3 regions of the Methylomonas defluvii genome follow, and region 3 is predicted to be linked to each of the others. Evidence: riboswitches for the same ligand, from Rfam matches in the RefSeq annotation. Region 3 holds a riboswitch; each other region holds the start of a gene.
What was found. A riboswitch is a leader RNA that binds a small molecule or an ion and turns the genes downstream of it on or off. The one in region 3 is predicted to bind cyclic di-GMP.
Positions count from the first base shown of each region.

Region 1: linked by a shared signal. The riboswitch ahead of QLH52_RS19155 (hypothetical protein) and the one ahead of QLH52_RS14405 (hypothetical protein) in region 3 are both predicted to bind cyclic di-GMP.
Region 2: linked by a shared signal. The riboswitch ahead of QLH52_RS13320 (hypothetical protein) and the one ahead of QLH52_RS14405 (hypothetical protein) in region 3 are both predicted to bind cyclic di-GMP.

Region 1 is NZ_JAXARY010000021.1:12,300-17,819, reverse strand. Features, by position in the region: gene QLH52_RS19160 (hypothetical protein) at 1-1,391, opposite strand, end outside; gene QLH52_RS19155 (hypothetical protein) at 1,492-2,283, opposite strand; cyclic di-GMP riboswitch class I at 2,323-2,401, opposite strand; gene QLH52_RS19150 (type II secretion system protein M) at 3,098-3,613, opposite strand; gene gspL (type II secretion system protein GspL) at 3,594-4,787, opposite strand; gene gspK (type II secretion system minor pseudopilin GspK) at 4,780-5,520, opposite strand, start outside.
Region 2 is NZ_JAXARY010000011.1:123,578-129,097, reverse strand. Features, by position in the region: gene QLH52_RS13330 (hypothetical protein) at 1-485, opposite strand, end outside; gene QLH52_RS13325 (hypothetical protein) at 482-1,147, opposite strand; gene QLH52_RS13320 (hypothetical protein) at 1,467-2,255, opposite strand; cyclic di-GMP riboswitch class I at 2,325-2,403, opposite strand; gene QLH52_RS13315 (TonB-dependent siderophore receptor) at 2,482-5,016, opposite strand; gene QLH52_RS13310 (FecR family protein) at 5,318-5,520, opposite strand, start outside.
Region 3 is NZ_JAXARY010000013.1:31,092-36,611, forward strand. Features, by position in the region: gene QLH52_RS14390 (response regulator transcription factor) at 1-27, opposite strand, end outside; gene QLH52_RS14395 (ATP-binding protein) at 5-1,378, opposite strand; gene QLH52_RS14400 (hypothetical protein) at 1,648-1,923, opposite strand; cyclic di-GMP riboswitch class I at 2,301-2,385, shown strand; gene QLH52_RS14405 (hypothetical protein) at 2,486-3,598, shown strand; gene QLH52_RS14410 (hypothetical protein) at 3,698-4,465, shown strand; gene QLH52_RS14415 (tetratricopeptide repeat-containing sulfotransferase family protein) at 4,661-5,520, opposite strand, start outside.

The sequences.
Region 1 (5,520 bases), on a different contig from region 3:
TGAACAAAACCAATGTTCAACTCGGTAGCCAGAATGGTTGGTGAAGCCGCATCGGCAGCGATTTTAGCGATGACGGTAGATTTATCCGCGCTGATACCTTTACGCCATTGGAAGGTTTGCTCAACCCAATCCATATACTTGCCTCTGAAGGCTTGTTCCAGAGTCGGTGCTACACCGTCCACTTTAATAAAGCGGTAATGCTTGGCATGCGTAGCATTGTTTTCCAAGCTTTGTTGACCGATGGCCCAGCCTCTGTTACCGGCAGTATTAACCGCGGTGTTGAATACGTCAGGGTTAGTCGTGGTGATTTGTTTAGCCACCGCTTCGCCGTCGGCAAAGTCTTCCAGACACAATTCCATATCGCCGGAACCACTAATTTCGTGCTTCACAGGACCGGCCAAAGAAGAACCTACCCAGTCAGGATTCAAACCGGCCGTGCTGCAAGGGTTGTTTAGGAATTTAACGTACTGTTGCGCGCCGGTACCGGAACCGTCGATACGTTTGCAAAAATGCACTTTAGTATCGTTAGGGGTTACGTTTCTGACAGTGCCGTCGGAATCGGTGTAAGTCAAACCGGCAGTCAAGCTGGTTAAGGCCGTGCCGTTTACTTTAAACTCGGACCATCTTTTGATTTGACCGGAGATCAACTCAGCCACTTGTTGTTTGCTCAAGCTAGGCATACAAGCTTCGGTGTAATCGCCCGGTGCGCAGCTGCCGCCAAAACCGGCCAACAGGTTTTGCGCTCTTTGTAAAGCCACATACAAGTTATCGGAAACCGGCACGCCAAATACCAAGGCCGCCGCAGGCACCACGTTCAGAGCCGCGTCGGCAGCCACTGGATCAACCGCAGAAGCGTTTGAAGGTTTGTTTGGGCCAACAAACAATTTTGGCTCAACATCGGAAATACCGGCATCGGACAGCACGTTGGTCAGGTTAGCGCCGCTGGCGTTGCAAAACCAAGTGTTGGTCGCGCCTTGTTGCGTGCAGTTACCGTTGTCGATACGCATCGCCGCAATCGCCACGCCGTCGATCAGCGGGTTAACGCCTTGCGCAGAACCGCCGGCAGAACGTTTGTGGAACAGGACTTTAGCCGTGGTTGCCGCAGAACCGTTGACGGTCAGGCCGGGTACGTTAGTAGAGTTCAGTGTGCAGAAATAAGCACTATGGTTTTTACCTTCGGAACCCGCTGTACCGTTATCTTTAAATACATCCAAAGTACCGGCGTCGCACAAGTTCACAAACAAGGCAGCCAGGGCTTTGTCTTGCGCGCTAGCGCCGGACATGAAGATTTCGATATCCGGCGTAACGCTTGGCGCATGCGCGGATGCGCCTTGCGAAAAACCTGCCAGAGAAGCCACTGCGATAGCAGCAGACAATAATTGCTTTTTCATTGTATATCTCTCAATGGATTAAATTTAAAGTGTGAGCCGACCCGTTCATGAAGGGGGAACCAGCAAAACAGAATCCGGCCGGCTCAAGCCGCTTACGGAATTAAACCGCCAGCGATTTACGACGAGTGGCGCGCAGTACACCCATCAGACCGGCGCCGAACATCCAAACCGCAGCAGGTAGTGGCACAGCAGCAGGCGCAGCGGTATAGGTCAAAGAACCGACGTTGCCGTTGATTGCGAAATTCCATACGCCTGGGAAAGTGACTAATTCGCCGGTGTCGAAGTCATCGGCATTGGCTCTTTCGCGAACAAAAGACAATGCTGTGCCTAACTGACCTTGCGCGGTAAATGGCAAGGCAGTTTGGAAATCGTTACCGTAAACAGCTGTGTATCCTTGCTGGCCGACAGTTTTGAAGGTACTCAAGTTGTTGCTGTTAGCATCTTGAGTTTGGATATAGCTGACCAAATCATTCCATTTACCCATCGTGTTGCTAATGTCTGGAGCGTTCGCGTCGATGCTGGATGGTGAAGGCACTACAGAAGTGGTGTAAAAACCAAATTTAGCTAAGTCGGTCAATTCATTCAATACACCATGACCACCAGAAACACCCCAGGCAACGTTGTTGCCGGCAGTGTAAGCAGCAGCGAACGATTGGAAGTTGTTGTCGCTCAGTGTGAATGACAATGGTTGGCTAGGATTAGCCAAAAATTGTTCAACAGTGATGCCCAAATCCAGCGTGTAAGAGTTTTGTGCTGTGTAGTTAACCAGGTTAAACAAAAACTCACTACCGTCTGCTGTTGCATCGCCGATAGCTTGGATACGCGCTTCCGCGGCGCCTGAAGCGGCCGCTGCCAATACTGCAACTGCCAACAATTTTTTAGACAATTTCATTTTTAAAACCTCATGTTTAAATTTCGATTAATGACATAAGGTGACAGCCCAGCCGTCTTGACCTGCAAGACCCGTGACTTTCCGTCCCCGCTTCACAACGAGTTTGGCTTTTACACGCTTTAGATTGCACTCGACACCATCTAACATCCTGACAGCGCCGCTTTGTTGCCCCCGCTACCATGTTCCGCCTAGCCTCCTCCCTATCCTCTTCCTTCGCCGCTCCTTGTTCGTGCCGTCCATGTTCCCTAGTTGCTCCCGAATCTTTGCTGAACGGCCGTTCCTCAACCCCTCAACTTGGCGCGAATTATTCCAGAGCAATAGCGGCGTTTCGGTTACAGCATTGTTAAATTAACGTGACATGTAATACATCTGTATTACAAAGCCGGCCGCTAACACGAAAATTCAGCGGATGACCGGGCGGGAGGGAGTGATGAAATCTAAGATTCTATTTGCGGGGGTCGCATCAGTGCGATTCAGTTAAGGAAGAAACCCCTTTTCCTCCGGGAGAAGCTGGGAATGCGGGAATCAAATAAACTATTTTCGGTGTAGCCTAGGTATTAGTGGCCGCTAGCTCTCGACGGCAAGGGCCTTGCTGACTATTGAGCAAGTTAGTTAAACCCAAAAAGTCCGTCATGCCGCCGGGATAAGGGCGTCCGGTGCCATGGATGGCAAGCTTCGAACTCTGCGTGCGCTGAACACGGCATTCCCCGACAAGCAAACGCCTTGCGACCGCTTCACCAATCGATTGGGAACACTGGGCTCCCGCCTGCGCGGGAGCGACGGACGTTAAAGGCCAGGCTAATATGAAGGCGGGCTAAACAACGCCCAACAAGACTTTGGCGTTAACGATACCGTCCGCATCGGCCGGTTTTTCCACATCGATTTGCAGCACTTGCAAGCGGTGTTTGGTTTCCAAAATTGTCAACCATGACATCAGTCGGTCGAAGGCCAGATTTTCCAGCCAGACGCTGACTTTGTCCTCGCCTTCCGGTGACAGATGTTTGATCGCCGGTTTTATATCCAGCTGTTGGCTGCTGAAATCGACTAACGCCAGCGGCGATTGATTACCGCCATCCACTGCCGGCGTATCAACCGCGGCTTGTTGCCGCAAAGCCGCCGCTTCGTTGCCGACTTGTTGTAAATAGCTATAGATTTGCCTTTGCGCCTGGATTTTTAGCGTCAGCAAGCGGCTTTGTTCAGCAATTGGTTGGTAAAACAGCAGGTATGCGCCATACACCAGTACGACCAATAAACCGCCCAGCCCCAGCACTCGCTCTCTGGGTGATAGTTCAGCAAAACGCTGGGTTAAGTCATTTTTCGCGAATCTCAAGTTGCGCCTCCACGCCGTTTGCGCCGCTGTCGGCCGATTGAATTTTGACCTGCATGCTGCTTTGCAACTGCTGTTTAAATTGCTCCAGCTGGCCGATGTCTTCGGCAACCACATGCAACTGCAAACCTCCGTTCAGAAAATTGAGTTTTTTCAAATGCACAGCCGGCGTGTCTTTTAATACCAAGCCTGACCGGTAAAACAAGCGCATGAAACCGCTACCGATGACATCGTGTTGTTTTCTGAGCTGCGCCAATTGTTGCTCGGCTTGGGCTTTGACATTGACGATGCGCTTAACCTCGGGAAAGGTCTGTTTGAACAAGGCTTGGGTTTTAGCTTCCCACTCGCTCAGCTCGGCTTGCTGTTGCCAGTAGGTGTGCAATAAGGCGTAGCTCTGCACCGCCAAGGCCACCGCCAAAATAATGGCCGCTGGCAGCCACTGTTGCCAGCGGCCTACTTGCCGGCTGCTGGCGGCATAGGCACCGCTCAACAAATTCAGCTCAGCCGGCAATAATTCGACGGCACTCGCCATGAATGGCAAAAGCTTTGCTATGACTGTTTCCAAACCTTCAATTGCCAAACCATCCGGCAGCTTGATGTCTTCGCTGGCTTTGCATAGCAGCAAAGTCTGGCAATCGACACCTTCGGCACAGGCTTTTTCCAACAGTTGCGGCAGAAATTGCGCATCCACGCCGCCGCCCAAATAGGCAGCGCTGCGCAAAATAGCGTTGCTGTCGTCGAGCAACAAAGTCGTTTGTCCAAGCTGATACGGCAGGCATAAGGTTTCCGGATACGCAGCTGCCAGCTCTAAACCGGCTTCGCGAAACGGAGTAAGCAGCGCCGCTAATGTGTCGTGCGTAATCGCCGCTACGGCGAGTTTATCCCGGTCCTGCTTTAACCAAACCAGATGATAATTTTCCACGTCCTCGGCCAACAGGTCTTCCAAGGCAAACGGCAAGGCTTTTTTCAGTTGCGCGGTGGTTTTAACCGCCAGCTCGATTTGTAATAACAACACCGAGGCAGCCGGCAATAACAGCAGCACAGACTTACCCTGCGCAGCCGCTGCCAACTCGGCCATCGTGCCTGATGTCGGCCGACTATCAGGCCCGGCAAGACTCAACCATTCCAGTTTATCGGCAGATTCGGCGCCGAATCTGACCAGCAGTTTTTCAGCCATGCGCCAAACCCTGGCGCTGCCGCTTCAAGACTTGCGCGCCGCCACTATCGCGTTGCAATTGCGACTGAAACTGCAAATGGGTTTTGCCCATATCAATTTGCCCTTGTAATAAAAAGTTTTGCGAACTGACACCCAAACCATATTTACCGATGCCGGCGTCGGCAACCGTTTCATCCTTTAAAAATTCGGCGACTTTGGCGAAAGGCTTGCCTCTGGCTCTGAAGATGGATGCCGCCTGATCGGCGCTGATGTCGTCCGCCAAGCAGCGCAACACGGTAGCGCTGGCGGTATTAACATTCAGCGGCGCGTAGCCTTCCACCACATACACATACGGCAATAATTTCGAATAAATCTCGCGCGTCATGCCTTGTACCAGCAATAACTCGCTGACATCTGCAAATTGCCGGTTCGCGGCGCGGTAGCCGGGCTTAGATCGGGTATAGGTGTCGTCTTCCGCACCGTGAGGATAGCCAGCGTCCATATCTGCATCGATCCAATCCGTAATGGCCTGCACCAGCTCGGTTTTCAGCTTTAGCTGCGCCAGCAAGCGTTCCAGCCGTTTTACATCCGGCACTGACACTTTTCCCTCAACCAACAAGTTGTTCAGATTGATCCGGCCTTGCAAATCCTCAATGCCGGCTTGCATCGTGCCGCCAGTCACCACGGTCGTTGCCAGCGGTTTGGACCAGGTATCATCCACACCATCGACATCACCCGACAGCCGGCCAATCGC
Region 2 (5,520 bases), on a different contig from region 3:
TTGGTCGGCGGATCGACATCCACTCTAAAACGCATCACGCCGCCCAGACCGATACTGCCGCTGGCAGTGCCGAACAAATTGCCGGGTTCGAACGTGAAAGTAGTATTTCTGTTCTGCCGCCCACCAGGATTCACTATCGGACTTACCCCGTTGACGCTGAATTGCAACCCGGTTGCCGGAATTTCATCGGCCACCAGATCGTATAAATCCGGCGTATTGCCGTCGCGCAACTGTACAAATGTTTTCGATGCGGCCGAAGCATCGTAAAACTCTTCCAGATAAATGGAAGGCCGGCAGCAAATCGGAAAGTCGGCGGTGGGCGTGTCCGGATAGTCATTCACATCGACGCTGGCGATTAACGCATCGCGGTTTAGGTTAAGGACCAGCGCACCGCCGCTGACTGTAGCGGCTTGAACTTGGCTGATCGACAATACACCGAGAACGGCTAATAGCCAGGTGGATGATCGATGATTATTGATTTTCATAATGTCACACTCCTTGAAAGATATGGCTTACGGCCTATGCCGATAAAACCCAATAAGCCGCTAGCGAATAGCCAGACCGCAGCGGGTAGCGGCACCGCCGACACCTGTCCGCAACCGGCATAGGCACCCGTGCCCAAACAGAAACTGCCGACATCAACCAGTTGCGCGCCTTGCAACATGCCGGCGTTTTCCGGCGACATCAGTAAATCGCCACTCAACTGCCAGTTTCCGGCGTTGCTAAAGCTCAGGCTTAGGTTGTTTAAGTCGTACACCGCCATCGTGAAATAAATGTTATTGGCTAGGTACCAGCCGGTGCGGCCCAAAGTTTGCCGGTCGGCATCGTAGCGTAGCGAAAAATCGCCGTTGACCAAGCCGGCTCCAGTCGGCGGCCAGTTCGGCGCATAAAAACCCTGCACGCCTGTCATGCCCACTTGTGCCCCGGCCACGCCGGCCAGCGTGATGGTATCGATGGCAAAATCGGCTGATGTGGCTTTGACGTAACGCTGGCTGGCTTGCGGACTAGGATCGTTACCGATAGCCGTCAACTCAAACACCTGATTGAGTCCGGAAATCTCGGTGGTATTGAGTTGGCTAAGCAAATGGTCGCCGGTATTGGCCGGATTATCAGCATTGGACGTTGCCGTACTCCAAAACGTCGACAAGTAATAGCCCCCAGCGCATTCCGGTCCAGGTTCATCGTAAACGTACCGCCGGAAGGTGCATTCAATAGCGTGGCCTCAGCGCTTGCTGAGGCAATTCCCATACCGATGGCTAGCATCGCCCGCACGACCAAAGCGGGATAGCCACAGTTTTTGTTGATCTTCATAAAATCCCTATCAGCGGATGGTCAGAATAAGCCCTCTCCCTGCCTGAATACACAAGCGGCCGTAGTCGGCGGCATGCAGGCACGAAGAGGAATTTGTTGCCGAAAGTCCGGGCCCGAAGCGAATCTTGCCGACCGCTCCAAGCCCATGTTGCGCGTTAAGCCGCGACCGAGGCTTTTCTACGACTTGCACCCAGCAAGCCCAGCAGCCCGCTGCCGAACATCCAGACCGCCGCCGGTACCGGTACCGCCGATGGCGCCGTACTGGGAGCCAGGCTAAAAGTACCGACCACGGCATTGGTATTGGCGCCAACCAAACCGGCCCACAAACCGGTCCATTGCAAGTCGCCGCTCAGTAGTAATTCGCCATTGCCGTTCAGCGACTCGGAGACGTTGGTCAGCTTCAAGAAATTTTGGTAGCCAAAACCGGTATCGTAGGTTTTGATATTCCAGGTGCTTCCGGTTTTTACCAGGCTAAAGTCGTAGGGCGTCAAAATGCCGCTGCCGCCTTGGCTGGTCAACAACCAGGCGCCACTCAGACCGATTTGACCGACCGAGGTATTGCCGGCGTCCATCGTCGTGGCTTGTTCGGTACGGCCATAGGGACCAGCAGCCGGATAGCTGTTGGTCGTGGTGTTGGCATTAACCGCAAACGACATCGCGGTGCTGGCGGTTGCCGATAGCGTCGTTCCGCCCGTGGTTGCACCGGTGATACCCAATAAATTATCGCTGGCGCCCCAATGTTTCGCGACAATCCAGCCATTCGGATACCCGCTGCCGACATTGACCGATGCCGCTGCAAAAGCCGCATTGTTGATGGTGATGGTGGCATCACCGGTGACTTGTGCGGCGCTGGCAGTAGCAGGCGCCAAAGCGGCGGCCAATGCGCTGAAGGCGAGCAGGCTGGCGCTTACCAGTTGAGTGCGGTTGTAATGCAAGATTGTCATTTTTTATTCCTTAATAGTACGGTTAAAGTTAATCCGCAAATTGCGACCCGGAGTATGGGTCTTTAACTTGCAGGTAACCCGGCTGTCTTAATCTCCAAGACCCGTGGCTTTCCGGCTCCGTCTCGCGGCGGATGTGGCATGTTTGTCGCGGTCCTTACGACATCACTCTAAATCCCTGAGTGAGGTGCTCCTGAAAAACTCCTGTGGCAAATAGCTAAAGACGGCATCAATATTTGATTGAAAAACTCAGAAACCCGGCGCGGCCGGGCGCCGGCGCCACCCGGCCCTCGAAATAGCCATAGGGCTGAAAATAATCCTCATCGCTGAGATTCTTGACCGTGGCCGCCCATTGGAAACGCCCGGTTTCGTAAGCCAACGCCGCGTCGAAGCTGTGGTAGCCGGCGGTTTTAAAGCGATTGTTATTGGATAAATAAGCGCCGGCGCGGGCGTACACGCCGAAACCCAAGCTAAAACCTTGCAACTCATCTTGCTGAAAACGGTAATGCGCCCAGAGCCGCCCGGCATCCTCCGGAACTTGAGCCAAGCGATTGCCGGCAGCCACCCCGGCTTTGTCGTCCATGAAGCGGGCGTCGGTATGCGCATAGTTAGCCAGCACGCTGAAGCCCTCGACCGGTTGCCAGAGCAAATCCATTTCGATACCGCGCGAGCGTTGCTGCCCTGCCGCGACCGAACGCCGCAGGAAATCGCTACTGTCGGTGACCGCGACCTGGCTACGCTCAATTTGGTACAGCGCCAGTTGGCCGCTGAATTGATTCGCAAAATTGAACTTCAAGCCGGTTTCCAGATGATTCGACAATTCCGGCGCCGGCGTATCGACGAAATTGACAAACGGTTGGCCGCGCATGCCTTCGCTGTAGGAAACAAACCAGGAAACCTCCTCGTTCAGATCGATCACGCCGCCGAGGCGCGGCAACCATTTCAGCGTATCCGTTGTCTCGTGCACACCGGTTTGCGCATTATTAAAATCGATGCCAACCTTGCCCAGCCTAAGACCGGACAGCCAATGCAAACGCCGGTACAGCGTGCTTTGCCACTGCAGGTAAGCGCCGTAAGTGAGGTTTTCGATGAACTGATTTTCCTGGCCAGGACCGGGTACGGCATAAGGGGAGTCAAATATCGGTGCCCGCAAATCGACCGTACCAACACCAAAACCCAAGGCGCCGAAATCGCCCTCGATAAAGCCGGCATCTTGCAAACGACTGTAATCAGCGCCCAACAAAAGATTGTTTTCGCTGGGACCCAACTTAAATTTGCCCTGTAAATTGCCCAATACGCTACGTTCATGCTGTTCTTGAAACAATTCGGCATTCACCAATGCCCAGCTCGATACCGGCAGTAAAGGCCGGTCCGCGATCAGGCCATCGCTTCCGAACAAGGTCTGAATTTTCTCGTCGAATTTAGCCTGCGCATAGCGCGCCTTCAGGTTTAAGTGCCAGCTCCGGGTGAGCTGCCGGTCCAGCGTCGCCCATACCGCATCGGCATCCGAATGGCTATCGGGCAGATTGGCCGGCCCCGGGAACAAGTCGGGCCGGGTAGCAAAATCGCCGGCGATGCTGCCGGTGGCGGGCAAGCCCTGGTACTCCGGTTGCTGCCAACGCGACAGTTTGGCTTGGATCGTCAAACGGGTTTGGTCGTTATCGGTCAGCGTCAGGGCCGGGTTAAGGTTAAAACGCTGCGTTTCGATTATGTCGATGTTATGTCTGGCGTTGGTATATTCGCCGGTCATGCGCAACAAAATATTGGCGTTTAGCGGTTGATTGATATCGAAATACGGCTGATAAAAGCTGTGGCTGCCGATTCTAAAACCCGCTTCGCCGAAGGCTTTGGCCTGCGGCAATTTGGCAAGCAGATTCACCACCCCGCCCACCGGGGAGCCCGAGCCACCGCTGTAGAGCAAGGCGTTAGAACCCTTCAGCACTTCGATTCTGTCGATATTAATAGTGCTTTCCCGGTCACCGGGGTTGTAGTACTGGGTAAAGCCGTCCAGCAGTTGTTCGGAACGAAAACCGCGAATTAAGGTGCCTTCGATAACCGGACTGTAGAGCGTATTGCGCGCCACTATGCCGCTAACATTGACTAAGGATTCGCTGAGGTTGATCGTTTGCTGGTCGTCTAACAAGGGGCGGTTAAGCGCGTGCACCGACTGCGGGATTTGCTTGATTGGCGTGTCGGTTCCGGTAGCGCTGGCAATATGCCTGACGGCATAGGTCCGCGCCTCGTCAAGCATCGGCTCGGTGACGATTTCCGCACCGGCCTCCGCTGTTTTCGAGCCCACGACAGTCATGGCATCCAAGGTAACGGGGGGCGGCAGGCTAGACACTTCTTTTGCCGCCGGACTGCGTTCCAAAGTCACCGTGTCGGTATCGATAAAACGGTAGGTAAAACCGCTGCCATGCAGCAAGTGTGTCAACGCCTGCTCTGCCGACATGTCCCCGCGCAGCTCCGGACTGGCGAGCTCACGCAACATGTCCGCTGAAAAAATCAATTCCAACTCGGCTTGCGCGGCAAATTGAATCAGCGCGTTGTTTAAGGACTGGCGGCCGATATTGAAGTGGCGAACCACTTCCGTAGCGACCGCCTGGCTACTGCTCAATTGTCCGCCGGCCGCCACCAGCCCGATCAACACCCAGGTATCGACACCGACGCGGTTGCCTTTCAGCGCATAGCACAGATATACGGCTGGCCGATGCCATACGTCCACTGCCAGCGGGTAGCGAAAATCGTTAATCCGTGCTTTCAAGATCCGTCCTGTCCGAAAAATAATGTTTCTCAACATAGAAGTCGTTTCAGCACAAAAATCGATCACAAAAATTTCCTGATTGGCAAAAAATCGTCGCTATTCCGGCAAAACCGCGTTGAAAAAATCGCAGCGCTGCGCGACTGAGGAAGTTTCCGGCGGAAGGACGACTTTTGCTTGAATGCGGGTAATGAGGGACAGCAGTTGAAGGCTTGAGCCGGTGGGCTGGATTTTTCGACCCATATGCGCCAAACCGTTTTGGACATGCGCGCGCTGCCCGGAGTGGCTTACAGCACCCAAAAAATCAGCGATGCAGTAACACCCAGGGACCGATACGGGTTTCTTGCAACGCCAGCGCTTTACGCACCGAGGACAGTGCCTCATCGGGCGCATCCAGAGAAAACACCCCGGTTACCCGCAGATTTTTAAGTGCGGCATCCGCCAGAAATATCCGTCCCAATCGATAGCGCTCCAACTCGCTGATCAAGTCAGCTAAAGGTCTATCGT
Region 3 (5,520 bases):
GGGCTTATCCATAGGTAATTGGTTCATGCATACTCTCCTTAGCTAAAAGCGGCAAACTGATTTCAACGCAAGCACCGCCCGACTCTAAATTACTGAACTGTATTTTACCGCCGAGTCGCTTGATAGTGGTATAAGTCAAAAACAAGCCAACTCCCATACCTTGCTTATTGCTCTTGACCGGTTGGTGTCCGGCAAACTCGATAAATTCAGCCGGCAAGCCTGGACCGAAATCCCGGATTTTCAAGTTTAGCGTTGCTTCATCCCATTCCACATGAAACTCGATGCCCGCATCGACCGGCGATGCCTCGGCAGCGTTATTTAGGATATTAATGATGGAGTGAGTCACCGTACGTTCCGCAATCACGCGCGCTTCCATATCCACATTCGGCGAAATAAATAGCTTGAGCCTGGTAGCGGCTTTATGCGTGCGCCACTGGCCTAATACTTCATCGATATATTCGCTCACCAGCATCACCTTGCCGGATTCCGCCCGCATCTCGCCGGCGGAGGCCGACATCACCGACAAAGCTTGTTTGCAGCGATCAATCTGCTGCTGCACAATCATCAGTTTTTGATGCAGTTCCGGATAGCGATGTGCCGACAGCTCTTCCGCCATCTCATGCGTCAAAATGGCGATCGTGCCCAGCGGCGTACCCATATCATGCGCGGCGCTGGCCGCCAAGGTGCCCAGGGACACCACGCGCTCGTCGCGTAGCGCACTCTCGCGGGCATCCGCTAAATTACGCTCCCGCTCTTTCAAGGTCTTGGACAGTTCGACCACAAAAAAGGCGACTAAGCCGGCGCTAAACACAAAACCAAACCACATACCGAATACATGCAGATTGAAATAACGCCTGTCGTTCATCAAATGCATTTGCAGGCTCATTTCCGGCGTCATCTCCGTCATCGCCGGATGGGCCATGTGCGGCTCGACAGCCGGCAAGGGTACGTTGTAGGCAATCAGCACCGTATACACGCAGGAGGTAATGATCACCATATTCCAGGCATAAGCCTGCGGCAGCATGATGGCAGTTACAATCAAAGGCAGCAGAAACACCCAAATGATCGGGTTTGACGCGCCGCCGGTCAAATAAAGTAAATAGGCCAACGCCAGTACATCCATGCATATTTGCGAAAAAATCTCGTGCTCGGTAACTTCTTCCGGCGTCCTCAGCCGTAGCCAGGTGTAAAGATTAAGTATGGAAATCGCAAAAATCGCCAGCCACAGCTGGTTTTGCGGCAAATTAATACCCAGGCCGTTCACTGCAATAAACACCGCCACCGTAACGGCAAACAGCATCAAATTTCTAAGAATGTATAACCAACGCAGGTTTTCGCGAATGGATATTTCGGCTTTGGGCAGAATGTGTGAAAGCATAGAAACAACACTAAATTGAAGAAAGCATCGCAGCGATATACGACCGCCGCTTGCTTAAGAAGGTGGAAAGCCGACCAAACCTGGATGGCGGCCACCTAAGTATTCAATCGATTTTTGATAGCAACCTTCACTCCAACCGCTACATGCCATGGCAAATAAGGAATTAGGCTAGTCGCTTACAAGATCGAAAGATAATCTACGAGCTGATCTTTTAGGAACAAGCGTCACGATCTGACGAATCATGCCCTCCCAAAAAATAGTGCGGCATATCACGCACCAGCCAAACGCCAGCCGCCGTTTTTATCCACCCACCTCATGCTCAGCCAGTACCAAAACGTCATAGGCAGCATCATCGCAAACCATTCCCAATCGTCGATCAAAAATAATTTGGCAACCCAACCGTTGCCATCGAAATAGAGCGGCCAAGGCACACAGTAAAGAGTAAAAACAATACTACTCCAGATCAACAGTAACGCGCCTTTGCGGGTTTCTATACTCGACAGGGCCAGGAACACCCACAGCGGGGTTTTATCGGTTTTTTGCATACATCTCTCCACAGAAAAATCTCGTGCCAACCCAATTAGCGGCGCAACAACCTAACAATAAACGACTAGAAAATAAAGAAATTCCTGATCAAATCCACCAAAACAAACTTCACCACCAAGCGGGGATTATCTCCCAACAATTGAACTGTGTTATTTAAAATAAGCGCATGCGCTATTTCGCTGAATTTCGCCAGCCGCTCACTCATGCCATCCCAGGAAAAATAAGCAGCAATACAATGATATTTATATATTTTATTAAGTTGGCCCGCTATTCGCTGTAACTAGTGTACTTGCTTCGTGGTTTGCTTTCCGAAAAGCGGTTAGTAGGTCTCTATCCCTGCCATGTCTGCCGCTGGCGGAATGAGCAAATCTCTGAAAGCAAGCATTGCCACACCCGTCGTGAGGCGGGGCCGGAAAATCACGGTTCTTAAAAAACGATTTAAAGAAGGCCGGATTGCCCCCATGCGCGCCATGGGCGAGGGCAAAGTTTGGCTCGCTGCTGTTGGTCAAGTTTTGTCAGTTTCGCTGTTACCTTTAATTCCAATAACAAAAGAGGACGATCATGATCTTTCATAAAACGGCTATAGCAGCTATTTTGACAACTGGCCTGGCGGCTGTTTCCAGCCAAGCGTTCGCGCACTCTTACTACAACCTGACCGGCGCGGGCACAGTAGCCTCCGGTAACTCCGCCATCGGCTTCGGCATCGCCAACAGCATCAACGGTACAGACGGTGTATCTGCAAACTCCAACGGCACCAATAGAGTCGCCAACGGTACCAACGTTTATACAGTCGGCGACTTAAACGCGAACACCTTAATTCCGGGCACAGGTACCGCGGCTGAGACAGCCACAGAAGTAGCAGGCAACCTGCCCTATATGTGGTATTCAGGTCAGCATACAACAGCTACAGGTTTCACCAAACGCGAATTACATACCGGCTCCAGCGCTACAGACAACGATGGCGCACTGACAGCAAATCTTATTAACTCAAACCCTAGCTTCGGCACCAACACTATCGGTAGCTTGTGGAAAGCTTACTCGGACAAAAACGGCGGCACCAACGCCGCCACCTGGGGCACCATCATGGCCGACCTACCGGCTGATGGCGACCATCCTTACTTGGCGGTAGCAGGCAATTCAGCTTCAACCGGCCTGGGACTGGACTACGGCTTGATTCATATTAGCTGCGGCGCAAACACAGCAAGCGCTAACTGCGCCAGCGCGGGCAATATCAAAACCACCATTACGGTGAAAAACGACGCCGATTACAGCCAATTTAACGGCTTATTGGACGTGGCCCTGTATCGCAATGTGGACAGCAGTTCCACATCTGACCGTAACGCGGCTGCCACAATCGGCGAAACGGGCCTGCAAGGCTCAAGCTTGGGCGAAGCTATCTGGACAGCCAGCATGAGCAGCACTTCCGACACCTTGTTCTACTCGTTTGTGTTCGACCAAGCCGAGTGGAATGCCACAGGCACACCCGGGCTGCACACCAATGGCTTTTATACCTTGGTGGTCGGCGCGCACGGTGGCGGCGCGCTCGATGGCGTGACCTACGACGTACTGGTTACCACTTCGGCAGTGCCTGTTCCAGGCGCAGTCTGGCTGTTCGGCAGCGCGATGGCCGGCTTGATCGGTTTCGGCCGCCGCAAACAAGCACTAGCGGCTTAATTACCCAGCGGGATTGCCGCCAAACTACGGCAATCCCCTCACCAAGCGCTGTTTAACAACAGGCTTTAGCTCATATATTTGATTCAATAGAGATCCAAAATGACAGCAAACTTAACCTTTAAGAAACTAGCATTAGCCGGCGCCATGGGCGCGTTAATGTCGATCAGCGGCATGGCTAGCGCTCACGTAACCTACAATTTGGCTTCCGGAGATCCCTTACCGGACGGTTCTGCCGCAGGCCCATGGTCGGCCGGCGATCCAGGATATATTGGCAATTTGCCCGCCACCTGGGTAGCGATGATCCACAATGACGGCGGCGTTGCCAACTCGCAAACCGCCAGCGGCCACGGCATAGGCATGGGCGCCAAAGCTTATAAAGACGGCGCGACAAACTGGGGGCATACCGCCGATTACGGTTTGTTTGAATTGCATGCCGATGCGGAAGTGACCATCACCGTATCGTCGGACGGCTCCAATCTGCGCCCGGCTTTTGGTTTGTGGAGCGGCTGGGATACCGCGGGTAGCAGCAGTCGTCATCAAGAATACCTGAACAACGGTGCTCTGAATCCCATGGCTGCCAGCCCACTTGGCACAACGCTGGCTTTGGTTGACGCAAACGCCTGGGCCTTTGCAGCCACTCAAGGCACCACCGCCAGCGCGACGCTGACCCGTTTCCTGACTGCCGGTACTTACACACTGATTTTGGGTGGTTACGACGGCACGGTAGGCGGCGCCAATCTGGCCTATACCGCTACCATCTCCGCCGCCGCATCACCGGTACCCGTACCCGGTGCGGTTTGGCTGTTCGGTAGCGCGATGGCCGGCTTAGTCGGTTTCGGCAAACGCAAAACCACAGAAAACGTCTGAGACGTATCTATGTCACTTAAAGCTGATTTTTAACCCGGCGCCCTTAATTACCAGTGTGATCAAGGGCCAGGTTAATCAGCAAGAAATTGGATCGGTTTCGGTCAAGGATGACCGGGGGCACGGAAGCTCCATTTTTACAGCCGTTTGATCGTAGTCTACTTGATCAAAAAGCTTGAACAACCCTGCCCATTCGCTTCATTCGTAACTGAACGCATCGATATACGGCGCTAAAATCGGTAATACGGGTTCGTAAAACTTTTCATAGTGCTGCCAACGCGCCACCGAGCGCGAATAAATCGGCTGAGCGACAGCGGCAAAACTCGGCGTGGCAATGTAACGGCCCTTAGCCTTTTCATGAAACGCGCTAACTTCGGCCACCCATTCCAAATCCAATAAGGCAAACACCCGGCGAAAACTGTTTTCGAAATCGTTGACCGTGTCCTCGTAACGCAATTCCATATAACGCGGCTGCATCATCGGCTTTATGTAAAACCACAGATCCATTACGGCCGCATATTGCTTAGCCACACCTTCCCAGCTCAGTAGATTGACTGTCACGCTAGACGGCTTAAACGCCTGCTGGAAGCAACTCAAACACACATCGCGCGGATCGCGTAGCGCAAAGATAATCCTGGCCTCCGGAAATAGGCAGCTAATCAGGCCAATATCGATACTATTTAGCGCCACTTTGTCGATAAAGCATTTATTCAAGGCATGCGCGCCGTATTCTTCGCCAACCCGCCGCCAATAGTACGCACGTAACTTTCGGACATCATCCAGACCAAGCTGGCGGAGGGCGGCCGGAATGTCTTCTCGCACACCGCTCAACCTTTGCAGCTCTTGAATCAAACCATGAATCAGATCATTTTCATCGGAGGTAAACACCTCGGGATGCGCCGCCAGCACTTGCTCGGTCAACGTCGTGCCGGAACGCAAAAAGCCCAGCAGAAACGTCGGGGCCGGCAAGTTATCGGCAAAGTCGCTGAGAGCCCATCGATGCAGTAACGCCTGATCAAAGCCCTGCTTGTTACGTTGAATCGCACGAAATACCTGTC